One region of the Sutcliffiella cohnii genome, then DNA from elsewhere that is predicted to be linked to it. Evidence: riboswitches for the same ligand, from Rfam matches in the RefSeq annotation. Region 1 holds a riboswitch; each other region holds the start of a gene.
The links. A riboswitch is a leader RNA that binds a small molecule or an ion and turns the genes downstream of it on or off. The one in region 1 is predicted to bind S-adenosylmethionine.
Positions count from the first base shown of each region.

Region 2: another riboswitch for S-adenosylmethionine. It lies ahead of BC6307_RS20095 (iron-containing alcohol dehydrogenase family protein); the one in region 1 lies ahead of BC6307_RS08595 (hypothetical protein).
Region 3: another riboswitch for S-adenosylmethionine. It lies ahead of BC6307_RS20815 (YezD family protein); the one in region 1 lies ahead of BC6307_RS08595 (hypothetical protein).
Region 4: another riboswitch for S-adenosylmethionine. It lies ahead of mtnK (S-methyl-5-thioribose kinase); the one in region 1 lies ahead of BC6307_RS08595 (hypothetical protein).

Region 1 covers NZ_CP018866.1:1,744,935-1,748,088, forward strand. The annotation lists gene BC6307_RS08575 (SMI1/KNR4 family protein) at 1-40, shown strand, start outside; gene BC6307_RS08580 (DUF6886 family protein) at 71-589, shown strand; gene BC6307_RS08585 (GNAT family N-acetyltransferase) at 658-1,119, shown strand; gene BC6307_RS08590 (YjdJ family protein) at 1,153-1,617, shown strand; gene BC6307_RS08595 (hypothetical protein) at 1,710-1,910, opposite strand; SAM riboswitch class I at 1,988-2,092, opposite strand; gene BC6307_RS08600 (NUDIX hydrolase) at 2,256-2,870, shown strand; gene BC6307_RS08605 (alpha/beta fold hydrolase) at 3,000-3,154, shown strand, end outside.
Region 2 covers NZ_CP018866.1:3,982,146-3,985,299, forward strand. The annotation lists gene BC6307_RS20090 (MetQ/NlpA family ABC transporter substrate-binding protein) at 1-570, opposite strand, end outside; gene BC6307_RS20095 (iron-containing alcohol dehydrogenase family protein) at 576-1,658, opposite strand; SAM riboswitch class I at 1,744-1,850, opposite strand; gene BC6307_RS20100 (short-chain fatty acid transporter) at 1,988-3,154, opposite strand, start outside.
Region 3 covers NZ_CP018866.1:4,161,675-4,164,828, reverse strand. The annotation lists gene BC6307_RS20825 (hypothetical protein) at 1-187, opposite strand, end outside; gene lspA (signal peptidase II) at 450-932, shown strand; SAM riboswitch class I at 1,062-1,162, shown strand; gene BC6307_RS20815 (YezD family protein) at 1,278-1,466, shown strand; gene BC6307_RS20810 (LLM class flavin-dependent oxidoreductase) at 1,660-3,060, shown strand; gene BC6307_RS20805 (IS3 family transposase) at 3,088-3,154, opposite strand, start outside.
Region 4 covers NZ_CP018866.1:1,852,984-1,856,137, reverse strand. The annotation lists gene cspD (cold-shock protein CspD) at 142-339, opposite strand; SAM riboswitch class I at 1,157-1,313, shown strand; gene mtnK (S-methyl-5-thioribose kinase) at 1,415-2,602, shown strand; gene mtnA (S-methyl-5-thioribose-1-phosphate isomerase) at 2,615-3,154, shown strand, end outside.

The sequences.
Region 1 (3,154 bases):
GTTTCTAAAAGGCTGGATACTGGGCGAAATTTCAATTTGATACTATTAATTGAGAGCCAAAGGAGGAATTATGCGACTTTTTCACGTAAGCGAACAACCTGACATTTCAAAGTTCGTACCTCGAATACCTACTAGACAAGATATGGATCAAAGTAAAGGGTTAGTTTGGGCAATTAATGAAAAATGTTTACCTAACTTCTTAACACCTAGAAATTGTCCGAGAGTTACATATCATTGTAACGAGCGTACCACAGAGGACGATAAAAACCGCTATATGTCTTCTAAAACTACAAACCACGTTGTTGCCATTGAGCATAAGTGGTTTTCTACTATGAGAGATACTACATTATACTTATATGAATTTAACAGTACTGATTTTTATCTACTCGACAGGTGTGCGGGCTATTATGTAAGTGAAAAAACTCAAGTTCCTATCAATAGATTTGTAGTGAATGATTTATTGATGGAATTAATCCATCGAAAAGTAGAAGTAAGAATAGTTGATAGCCTTTGGGATTTATGTGAAAAGATTCAAACAACAAGCTTTGATTGGTCCATGTGCAAAATGGGAAATGCACAAAGGAACTAGTTAATATTTATGGCTAGCAGACCCTACTCGAAAAGGGTTTGCTGTTAAGCAAGGGGGAGAATGGAAAGATGAAAATTAGACTTGCACAAACAAAAGATATTAAGCAATTAATACAAATGAGATGGGATTTTACGATTGAGCATGATGAAAGTAAACGAAACGCATCATTTGAAGACTTTGAAAAAGAATGCCACTCTTTTTTAGAAGGTGCTATAAACGGCAATCAATGGTTCATTTGGGTAGTCGAAGAAGATGAAAAAGTTGTATCTCATATTTACATCGAATTAATCCAAAAGGTTCCGCGACCTGGTAGGGTAACTTATCCGTTCGCCTACATGACAAACGTATACACTGTTCCAGCATATAGAGGGAAGGGTGTTGGTAGTGAACTTCTAAGTTACATAAATAAATGGATAGAAGAAAATAATTACGAATTCGTCATCGTATGGCCAAGTGACGAAGCTATTAATTATTATAAGAAAAATGGTTACAAACATTGTACAGAGCCGATGGAATATTTTCCTGGTTAAATTGGATGTTTATGAGAAAGGTAGTGAACTGTCTTGTTTAAGTTTTTCTTTCAACTCGGAGTAGCAATGATGATCCTATTGTTTTCTACTTTTGTTTCTTGGTACGAAGGTAGCGCGATAATCGATCATCCGTGGGAATGGGAATATTCCACTCCGTTTACTCAGCTTAATGGAGAAATTCAGAATGGAAACCAAATATCACAGCTAGATTATTTTGTTTATGCGGCGAAATTCCATCCGACATTTCCATTAGTAATGTTAATCAGTTTTTTGTATCTATTAATTCTTGTTAGTTTCCAAGTCCTTAATACTAAACACTTTATATATTTTTTAAGTTTTGTAGCTGCATCCTTATTTTTTCTAAGTTATTTAGTTTCTAATTCATCAACAATAGGTGGGAACGTCTTTTTTTACTTTAGTATGTTAACTGGTATTGTATGTATTGCCACAACGATTTGCATGAAGTTTTTAGGTAGCAAAAGGGAAACTACTGCATAAATTATAATTTCATATGAACAAGAATAATTTGTCAACAAGCACAATTGTAAAAGGACTCAAATACAGAGTCCTTTTTTAATCGTAATAGAGTTTTATGAAAACTTCTTTAACCGGATGGAGCTAAACCCAGTATGTGGATGTACGTTGGACTGGACTTTGTAATATTCATATTCCAACTCTGAAAGCGTCAAATCAAGTAATGCATCTTCTTTTTTATAAAATTGATGATGTTCTAGTAATTTTGAAATGATCTCCATTTTTCTTACTTCTACAACTTCGTTAAGTAAACTCATAAAATCCTCTCCTTAAAATATCCATGTTTTGAAGACTAATAAAAGATAAGAAGATTTTAAGAAATGTAATGAAAACCAACTTATCTTCCAAGTGAAAAACTTGTAGGATTTAGCACAGTGTTCAAAAGGAACCTGTTGCTGAGGTATCATCGGGCCAGTCCCTCTACCTCTCTTGATAAGTAAATATAATATTATGATATACATATTATTCCGATTTGTCTACTATGAATTAATGGTTTGTTACATGTATCTTAAAGATAGTGATAGTCCGGGGTGGTTTAATTAATGATATTGGTTATAATTAAATTAATATTAAGAAAATCCATATTTTGGCGGTGAAACAAAATGGAACCTAAATGGTTAGAATGGGCAAAACAGCTTCAATCGATTGCCCAGGCGGGATTAACGTATTCAAAAGATGTTTATGATATGGAGCGGTTTGAGCAGATAAGAGATATTAGTGTAGAAATAATGTCTCAACATACAGATATAGACAATTCAATAATAAAAAAATTATTTGCAAACGAAACTGGTTATGCTACTCCAAAAGTAGATATAAGATCAGTAGTTTTTAAGGAAAATAAAATTTTATTAGTTAGGGAAAATGATGGGGAATGGTCTTTACCAGGCGGTTGGGGGGATATCGGCCTAACACCGAGTGAAGTGGCTGTAAAAGAAGTAAAAGAAGAATCTGGATATGAAGTAAAAGCTAAAAAATTGATAGCGGTAATGGATAAAAAGTGCCATCCGCATCCTCCGTCACCATATCATGTTTATAAAATGTTTATTCAATGTGAAATTATCGGGGGCCATGCACAATCAGGGCTGGAAACTAGTGAAGTTGGCTTTTTCGATGAAAACGAACTACCCAAATTATCTGTAGCAAGAAATACAAAATCCCAAATTCAACTAGCTTTTAAACATCTACATAATCCTCAAGAGCCTGTCTATTTTGACTAATTATTCGGTATTTAGAGATAGTGACTTATATTGATGCAGGAGGTGTTTTGAATCAACTCTTTAGAAACTGTAAGTATTAACGGAGATAAGCAATGGATTTATATAAGAAGTAAAAATGAAAATAACCCAATTCTTCTTTTTCTACATGGTGGTCCAGGAGCCGCTCAAATTTATTGTGTAGATAATTATTTTAAAGATTTAGAGGAAAGTTTCATTGTTGTTGATTGGGACCAAAGAGGTTCAGGGAAGAGTTACAATAGTAAAATTACTAAAGAACCATTAAC
Region 2 (3,154 bases), 2.2 Mb from region 1:
TTGTCTAGGAAGTTGAGATGCTTCTAATTCGATAAATTCAAAGTTCTTCGGGTTATCAACGATATCTTTTACTGTCGCTTGGTCACCAACTCCATCTTTTAACGTAATAAGACCAGCAGATTGGAATAGGATTAATGCGCGACCTCCGTTAGTCGGGTCATTCGGTAAGCCTAATTTTGCTCCCTCTTCTAGTTCATCAACAGACGCAAATTTTTCAGAATAAATACCCATTGGGAACGTTAATGTTGGTGCAATGTCGACTAGATCATAATTTCTTTCCTTCACAACGTTATCTAAAAACGGTTTCGTTTGGAAACTATTCACATCTAGTTCACCTTCTGCTAGAGCAGTATTTGGCATTACATATTCCGTAAACACTTTAATGTCAATTTCTAATCCGTCTTTTGCAGCTACTTCTTTCACTTTTTCCATTACTTGCTCATGTGGTCCTGCTGTTACTCCAATAACTAATTTATCTTCACTTAGTGCCCCTCCAGTATCCTTTCCTCCACATGCTGCTAAAAATGCTACTAATAATAAACTTACAATGGACAATAATATCTTTTTCATGTTCTTCACCTCGTAATTTTTTTGTATGCTTGTAATTTTTCTATTGCGGATATAATGTCCGCTTTTTTATACGAATCTTTCATATAATGAATAGATTCAGAGGGTAATAATGTTTTTTCGGCTATTAAATCAAGCTCTTCACTATTTTGTAACGTTAGTCCTAACGATTCTAATGAGGCAGGTAAACCTAGCTTCTCATATAGAGGGAGGAGCAGTTCGATTTCATCCCACTCTTTCTCTAATGCGAGTTGAACTAAAACACCGTAAGCAACTTTTTCTCCGTGAAGGAGAGAATGGCATGCACGTATATGTGTTAGTGCGTTATGAACAGAGTGTGCTGCAGCAACTCGACCGTAATAATCACCGTAACCGCCAACCATTCCACCTAATAATATGTTCGCTTCCACTACAGCTAGTAAATCATCCGTCACTTTTTGAGCTTCTACTGCTTCAATAGCAGGTAAACTTTTTTCTAACAAAAGGTCTTTACATAGCCTTGCTGCCTGTAATGCTATTTGTACCGATACAGGAAGTGGATCTAAACTATGTATTAACGACTTGGCTTCGTACCATTTTGCGAGCGTATCTCCAATACCTGCTTTTAGAAATTGGACAGGAGCCTCGCTAATAATTCGCGGTTCTACTAAAACGTAAAAAGTACTCTTTGAATAATATTCAAACCTTATAAACGAGCCTTCATCGTCATAAAGTACACTTAACGGTGTCCACGCTGCACAAGTAGCCGCTAACGTCGGAATGAGTATCACATCTTTCTTAACACTATCACCGACAGTTTTCGTTAAATCTAAAACTTTTCCTCCCCCAAGCCCGATTATGGCATCATATTGCTCTCGTTCGATTATACGATGATACCGCTGAACTTCAGATGGCGAACATTCCCCGTTGTACGTTTCAAAAGATACAGAAACAGTCGAGAAATTCGGTAAATAGTTTGAAGCTGCCTCCAGTGATTTTTCACCAGTAATACACAATACTTTTTGATATCCTTCATTCTGTAAAATTACCTCTAAGTCATCTAACACTCCAACTCTACATTGATAATTGTTAGGAGCACCTCTTACAATCATTCGCTTCCCTCCTTTTCATAAAGACCAAATAAAAATCCCCTCTTGTCAGAACAAGAGAGGATAAGTGAATATAACAATTCTTCCTCTCTCATCTTCCAAAACATTTCTGTTTTGCAGGAATTAGCACCTTTTCTATAAAAGAAAGGTTGCCGGGCGTCATCGGGCCAGTCCCTCTGCCACTCTGGATAAGAGTTTTTTGAATAAAGTTTATTATGAAATTATTTATTAGTATATGATGTTACATTTCGCGTGTCAATAAGAAAACTTCACTAATATAAAAGATTAAAATTTTAACGCAATAGTGTAGCGCTTACATTGCTTTAACACCGCTAATATACGAAAAATAATAAAATTGTCGTAACAATCCCTACCCAAATACTAAGGAGGATACAATATCCCATAATGTGACGAATATGCAATCCCACTACACTTAAGATCGGTAATGCCCAAAACGGTTGAATAAGATTTGTCCAAGCATCTCCCCAACCTACAGCCATGGCAGTCACGGCTGGATCAACACCTAATTGCATCCCTGCCGGAACTTGTAATGGACCTTGGAGTACCCATTGTCCACCACCGGATGGAGCCAGTATATTTACTAAGCCGGCTGTCCAATAGGAGAAGACAGAAAATGTTTGTTCGTTCGCAATGGATGCCATGCCGTTAATAATGGACTCCGCAATTCCAGAACTACCTAATACGGCGATAATACCTGCATAGAACGGAAATTGTAAAATGATTGGTGAAATCGCACCAGCCGCTTCCTTAAACGCTTTTGCGTACTGACCAAGCGAGCGATGAAGAAATAACCCTAATGATAAGAAGATTAGATTAATAATATTTAAATCTAAATCACGCCCACCTACAAACTCTATAACAATATAAATAATGCCAATAGCCCCAATGATCATACCAAGAATAGGGGTATTTTCTAAACGTAAAGCTGGGCTTGAACTATTCGTTTCATTTTCAGGAGTACGAGCATTTTTAAGAATAGGAGGATTGTAAGAAATAATATCTTTTTTCGGTGCCATCAGGACGATGAATAGTGGAACAGTGATTAGAAGAGTTAGTAGTATAATAAAAGTACCTGGATGAAAAATCGTTTGCGAAGTTGGTATGACACCCATAACACCTTCTAGAAAATGGCCTTCCGTCGCAACCGTTAATCCAATGGAACTGGAGAATCCTGCCGTATATAATACTGTCGGTGTATATGCTGATGCTACTAACAGCGGAAAATGTGCTTTTTTATTCCTCTTTCCAACTTCTCTTGCAATAATCGCACCTACTACGACCGCTAATCCCCAGTTAATATAATAGGCAGCCGATGCTACTAAAAATGTTAGCACATACGCTTGATTTGCCGTTTTCGCCTTTGATGCTAGCGCTGTAAGTAAACGCTGAATAACAGGAACGGATGCTAACGCCATACCAGTCATTAATAAGAGAACCATTTGCATCGTAAAGGCTAGGTACGCCCAAAATCCATTTCC
Region 3 (3,154 bases), 2.4 Mb from region 1:
ATGAATCCTTTAGAAATGTGGCCACTACTTGGATTCCTCCGCAAATAGAAACGATGGCAAACGCCAATTTAAAGAGAAAACGTTCTTCTCCGTTAACGAGGATAAAGAAGCCTAAGCCAAATAATATTAGTCCAGCTATAAAATATATGTACTTCTTAAATCCTTCACTTTCTAAAAAACCTTTCATGATTGCCTCCTAATTGTGGGCAGTGGATAGGTTTACTATCCGTGTATTTAAGCGCCCATAATAATAATACACCCTATATTTTAACAAAGTTGATGGTCAGGATGAGAGGAGGAAATAGTGAATTTTCCAAAAAAAGTGTGGACGAGGGACCTGTCCCTGTGTCCACCTCCCTGTGTCCACCTTGAAGCATCATCTTTGTATTGAAAGCGAGTTTTTCATTATACTGACAGGTAGAGTGCTAATTTCGGAAAGTAGGGTAAAAATGCTATTTTACATAACAGCGATCCTCGTTATTTTGCTTGACCAGCTTTCTAAAAATTTTGTTCGGGCCTACGTAGAACTCCATGAAAGATTTACTATCTGGGGAATACAGTTTACGCATATCGAAAATAGTGGGATGGCAGGAGGGTTGTTTCCGGGTAATGCGCGGCTTTTTGGAGTTGTAGCAGTGTTGTTTGTCATATTTGTTTTATACCTTCGTAAAACGGAAGACATGAAGGGACTGCTTATTGATTTGAGTTTTGGATTTCTCGTCGGTGGGGCAATCGGAAATGCGATTGATCGATTTTTGTTTGGAACGGTAACAGACTTTATTGTTCGTTCTGGCGGGGTTCTGAATATAGCCGACCATGCGATTGAGCTGGGGGTGATTCTGCTTATTATACATTTTGTTGTTAGTTGGTTGAGGCAGAAGGGGAAAGCATCCTCATCTCCAAGCACTCAAAAAGAAAGTGTTGACAAATAATAGAACTTCATGTAAATTAATTTTATTCAGAATATTCAACTATTCCAATACGGATTCCTTCGGATATTCACGAATACAAATTGCACCAACGAATATAATTAATTAATAACAATTAAATAACTATTTTTATTCTTATCCAGAGAGGTGGAGGGACTGGCCCGACGATACCTCGGCAACAGACAGATTGTACTGTGCCAATTCCAGCAAGCTATATGCTTGAAAGATAAGAAGAGAGTATTGAACTATTTACATTTGCCCTCTTCTTTTTTTAGAAGAGGGTTTTTATTTTAGCCAAAATGAACCGAGAACTCATTAGCAACCTATTAATAAACAAGGGGAGATTATATGGCAAAACTTGAAGAGTCAAAAGTGAAACATATTTTATCAACTTTGGAGAGCTTGGAATTTGGAACGATTGAAGTTACCGTCCATAATGGGCAAATTACTCAAATCGATACGACGGAAAAGAAGCGTTTTTCATTGCAACAAACGACACCTAGTAAAAGTGAGAGAACCTATAAAAATAGTAAATAGTTTGCCGATTAGACGACTAAAGGCATCTTTATTTTCAAAGCGTTTTAAAAATAACGTTTTGGATAAAGATGTCTTTTTTTATGAAATTTTTGAATAGAGGAAAGGAGGCGGACAGCGAAAAGAAAGGATGATTAAGGTAGTTTTAGTCAGGTAGATTTAAAAGCAAAAATACTCGAAAAGGGAGCGAATTATTATGACAAAGAAAAGAATTTATTTAAACGCATTTGATATGAACTGTGTAGGGCATCAGTCACCAGGTTTATGGACTCATCCGGAAGATCAATCTCACCGTTATAAGGACAGCGAATATTGGATTGAACTTGCGAAAATTTTAGAAAAGGGTCGGTTTGATGCTATTTTTCTAGCAGATGTATTAGGTACGTATGATGTGTATCAAGGTTCTAGAGATGCTGCTATCCGTCAAGGTACACAAACTCCTGTTAACGACCCATCTCTTGTTGTCCCGTTAATGTCAGCGGTAACGAAGCATTTAGGGTTCGGGGTTACTGCGTCGGTAACCCATGAGCATCCTTACACATTTGCTCGTAGAATGTCGACGCTAGATCATATTACAAAAGGTCGAGTTGGTTGGAATATTGTAACGTCTTATTTAAAAAGTGCGGCTGTTAATATCGGATTAGAGGATCAAATTAATCATGATGAGCGATACGATATCGCTGAGGAATATTTACAAGTTTGCTATAAATTATGGGAAGCTAGCTGGGAGGACGACGCAGTTTTACGAGATAAGGTGAATCGGATTTTTGCTGACCCAAGTAAGGTTCACGATATTAACCATGAAGGAAAGTATTATAAAGTTCCTGGTGCACACTTATGTGAACCGTCGCCACAAAGAACACCGGTGCTTTACCAAGCAGGGACTTCGACTAAGGGAAGAGCTTTCGCTGGGAAACATGCCGAGTTAGTCTTTATTGGTTCACCGACAAAGAACGCAGCTAAACAGTCTGTAAAGAAACTACGTGAAGAGGCAATTCGCTCCGGCAGAGCACCTGAGGAAATAAAAATACTTGCTTGTATTACTCCAATTGTTGGCCGAACGGAGGAAGAGGCTTTTGAAAAATTAAGAGAGTACAAAAATCATATAAGCGATGAAGGTGCACTGGCGCTTCTTGGTGGCTGGACCGGAATTGATTTTTCAGAGTATGGTCCCAATGAGAATCTTAAATATGTAAAAAATGATGCCATACAATCTACGGTGGAAAACTTTACGAAAATAGATTCAGATATTAATTGGACGATAGATGAAATTAAAAAATACACCGGAATTGGAGGGTTAGGACCAGTTACAGTTGGAAGTCCAAAACAGGTAGCAGATGACTTGGAGCACTGGGTGGAAGAAACCGGAGTAGATGGGTTTAACATCGCCTACGCGATTACTCCAGGCACCTTCGTGGACTTCGTAGAGCTAGTTGTCCCAATCCTACAAGAAAGAGGAGTAGTCCGAAAAGAATACGAAGGCGACACATTAAGAGAAAACCTATTCGGCAAAGGCGATCAACTACCACCACACCACCCTGGAAAACAAGTGGGTGGACAGAGGGACACATACCATGGACGGAGGGACAGGTCCTGATGCGACCCCCAAAAGTTAGAGTTTTTATTATGCAGCTAATTGGCTGGTATGGATGCGGAATTGAACCGGACTCATGCCATCCAATTTTTGCTTA
Region 4 (3,154 bases), 110 kb from region 1:
TTCCCTCCCCTTCCACTGCTTTTACTAACACGGTGGAAAAATCCTCCTGTTTATATTCTTTATGGTTCCTATTATGTTACATATTTATTAACTTAAAAAGGACTCCAAAATTGGAGTCCTTTTATTATTTGGCTAGCATTATTATTTTTGAACGTTAGCAGCTTGAGGTCCACGAGCACCTTCAACGATTTCGAAAGTAACTTCTTGACCTTCTTCTAAAGATTTGAAACCTTCGCCTTGGATAGCAGAGAAGTGAACGAATACGTCGTCTTGACCTTCAACTTCGATGAAACCGAAACCTTTTTCTGCGTTAAACCATTTTACTTTACCTTGTAACATTTTTTGTTCCTCCTTGCGGGTTAACCCACGTAAAAATTTATTACTATTCTTGCTCGTTCACAAAACACTTCCAGACGAAATTGCTATTATTTCTGACTTTCCACATTATTTTCACGAACAAAAATAATAACTTTATAATAACAGGAATATTGAAAAAGTTCAAGACATACAAACGATTTTACCTAGTAGAAAAATAAATTCGGGCAGTTGTCAAGTAATTTTCGGTTGCTGTTAAATATTCGAACAGTTGTATGTAATTTCTCATTGCTGTTAAGTAATTTCGGGTAGTTGCTAAGTAATTTTCGAGTGCTGTTAAGTAATTTCGAATTGTTGTTAAGTAATTTCCGAGTGCTGTTAAGTAATTTCGAATAGTTGTTAAGTAATTTCCGAGTGCTGTTATGTAATTTCGAATTGTTGTTAAGTAATTTCCGAGTGCTGTTAAGTAATTTCGAATTGTTGTTAAGTAATTTCCGAGTGCTGTTAAGTAAAATCAGTCGTCATGCACACTTTCTAAATTGCACGTAAAAAAATTCATCCATCTTGCATAGAGAACCGTCTTTTACTTTTGAAAGTTGACAATTTGCGCTTAAAATCTGATGTAAATTAGCATTCTCGCTCCGATAACAGTAACATTTATTATTTTAAACCGTCTGAGTGGGGCTAATGTGCTAAATTCATCTTTGAAGAGCAAAGAAAATAACAAACACTTCATTATTTTTAAAAATTTTCTTGACAATTATTACTTTTACAAGTTATGATTCTCACCAAGTGATATTTTACAAAAATACATACGAACGTAGTATTAACTACTACGAATCTCTTATCAAGAGCAGGTGGAGGGAATTGGCCCGATGAAACCCAGCAACCGACCGTAATATTGTCGTGAGACAAGGCGTTCTAATAGAACGCCGAAGCTTTTGCTTCGTAAGGCACGGTGCTAAATCCAGCAGAAATTACTTTCTGGCAGATAAGAGGTGCGAAGAATCGAACCTTCAAGCCTCTTTCAATATGGAAAGAGGCTTTTGTTATTTTTTTAACGAAAGCCTCCTACACACTTTTTATGGAGGGTTAAACAATGACAACATTAACTAAAACGTACGAACCATTAACAGAAACTACTGCAATCGAACTAGCAATTAAACTACATTTCTTTGAAAATAGCACTAGCATAAACTGTAAAGAAATAGGTGACGGCAACTTAAACTTAGTCTTCCACCTTACAGACGAAAATAACAAAGGTGTAATTATAAAGCAGGCATTGCCTTATGCAAAAGTCGTAGGGGAAAGTTGGCCACTTACTTTAAAGCGTGCTCAAATTGAAAGTAACTCATTAAAAGAAGCTGCCAAACACGTTCCTTCGCTCGTTCCAACAGTTTATTATACGGATGAACATTTAGCGATTACTGTTATGGAAGATCTTTCGCATTTAACGATAAGTAGAAAAGGCCTAATGAATGGTGAAGACTATCCTTTACTATCAGAGCATATCGGACAGTTTTTAGCCAAAACGCTATTTTACACTTCTGATTTCGGCTTAAATCAACAAAAGAAAAAACTTTTACAGCAACAATTCGCTAACCCAGAACTATGTAAAATTACAGAGGATTTAGTGTTTACAGATCCATTTTATGATAGTGAAACGAATAATTTCGAGCGTGAATTATTACCTGTCGTATCCGAGATTTGGAACGATTCTTCTCTTAAACTTGAAGTAGCAAAGTTGAAATATTCATTTTTAACAAATGGTGAAGCTCTACTACACGGGGATCTTCACACAGGTAGTATTTTTGCTAGTAATAATGAAACGAAAGTGATTGATCCAGAGTTTGCTTTTTTCGGTCCTATTGGGTTCGATGTTGGTCAATTTTTTGCTAACCTTATCGTAAATGCCCTTAGTAGAGAGCCACAAAAGCAAGGTGTATTATTTGATCATATAAATAAGACTTGGGACGTTTTTACGACTGAATTTACAAAACAATGGACTTTAGACAGTGTTGAATATTTTACGAAAACTGAAGGATATTTGTCCTACGTTTTTCAATCAATATTGGAAGACACAATTGGATATGCCGGTTGTGAATTAATTCGTCGTACCATTGGCCTTGCTCACGTAGCCGATTTAGATAACATCCCTTCCATAGAAACACGATTAAAAGCGAAAACAAAAGCTCTGCAACTTGGCAAATATTTTATTTTGAATAGAGCCAATATTCACTCTGTTGAAGATTTCATCCAAGTTAGCTTACAACATGTACAACAATAAGGAGTAGATATAATGACAACTGTAAGAAACATTCCCATTTCTGTCGAATGGAAAGATACGTATATAAAACTATTAGACCAGCAGAAGCTACCGAACGAAACTGTTTATGTACAATTAAAGACGATTGAAGATGTATGGGATGCAATCGTTACGTTAAAAGTTAGAGGTGCGCCTGCGATTGGGATTGCAGCGGCATATGGGTTAGCCCTTTCCACTAAACAATATAATGTAGAGTCTATGGATGAATTTAAAGATCTTTTCATTAAAGATATAGCTTATTTAGCGAGTTCTCGCCCGACAGCCGTGAACCTATTTTGGGCGTTAGAAAGATTAACAAATGTTTTACATGATAGCAAATCTGTAAACGAAGCAAAAACCAATATAGTTCACGAAGCGATACAAATTCAAGTGGAAGATGAAGCGGTTTGCCACCAAATTGGCGATAACGCCCTCTCTTTACTTCAAAAAGGCGATAAAGTTATGACCATTTGTAATGCTGGTTCTATCGCAACGGCTCGATACGGAACTGCTTTAGCTCCCTTTTACCTTGCA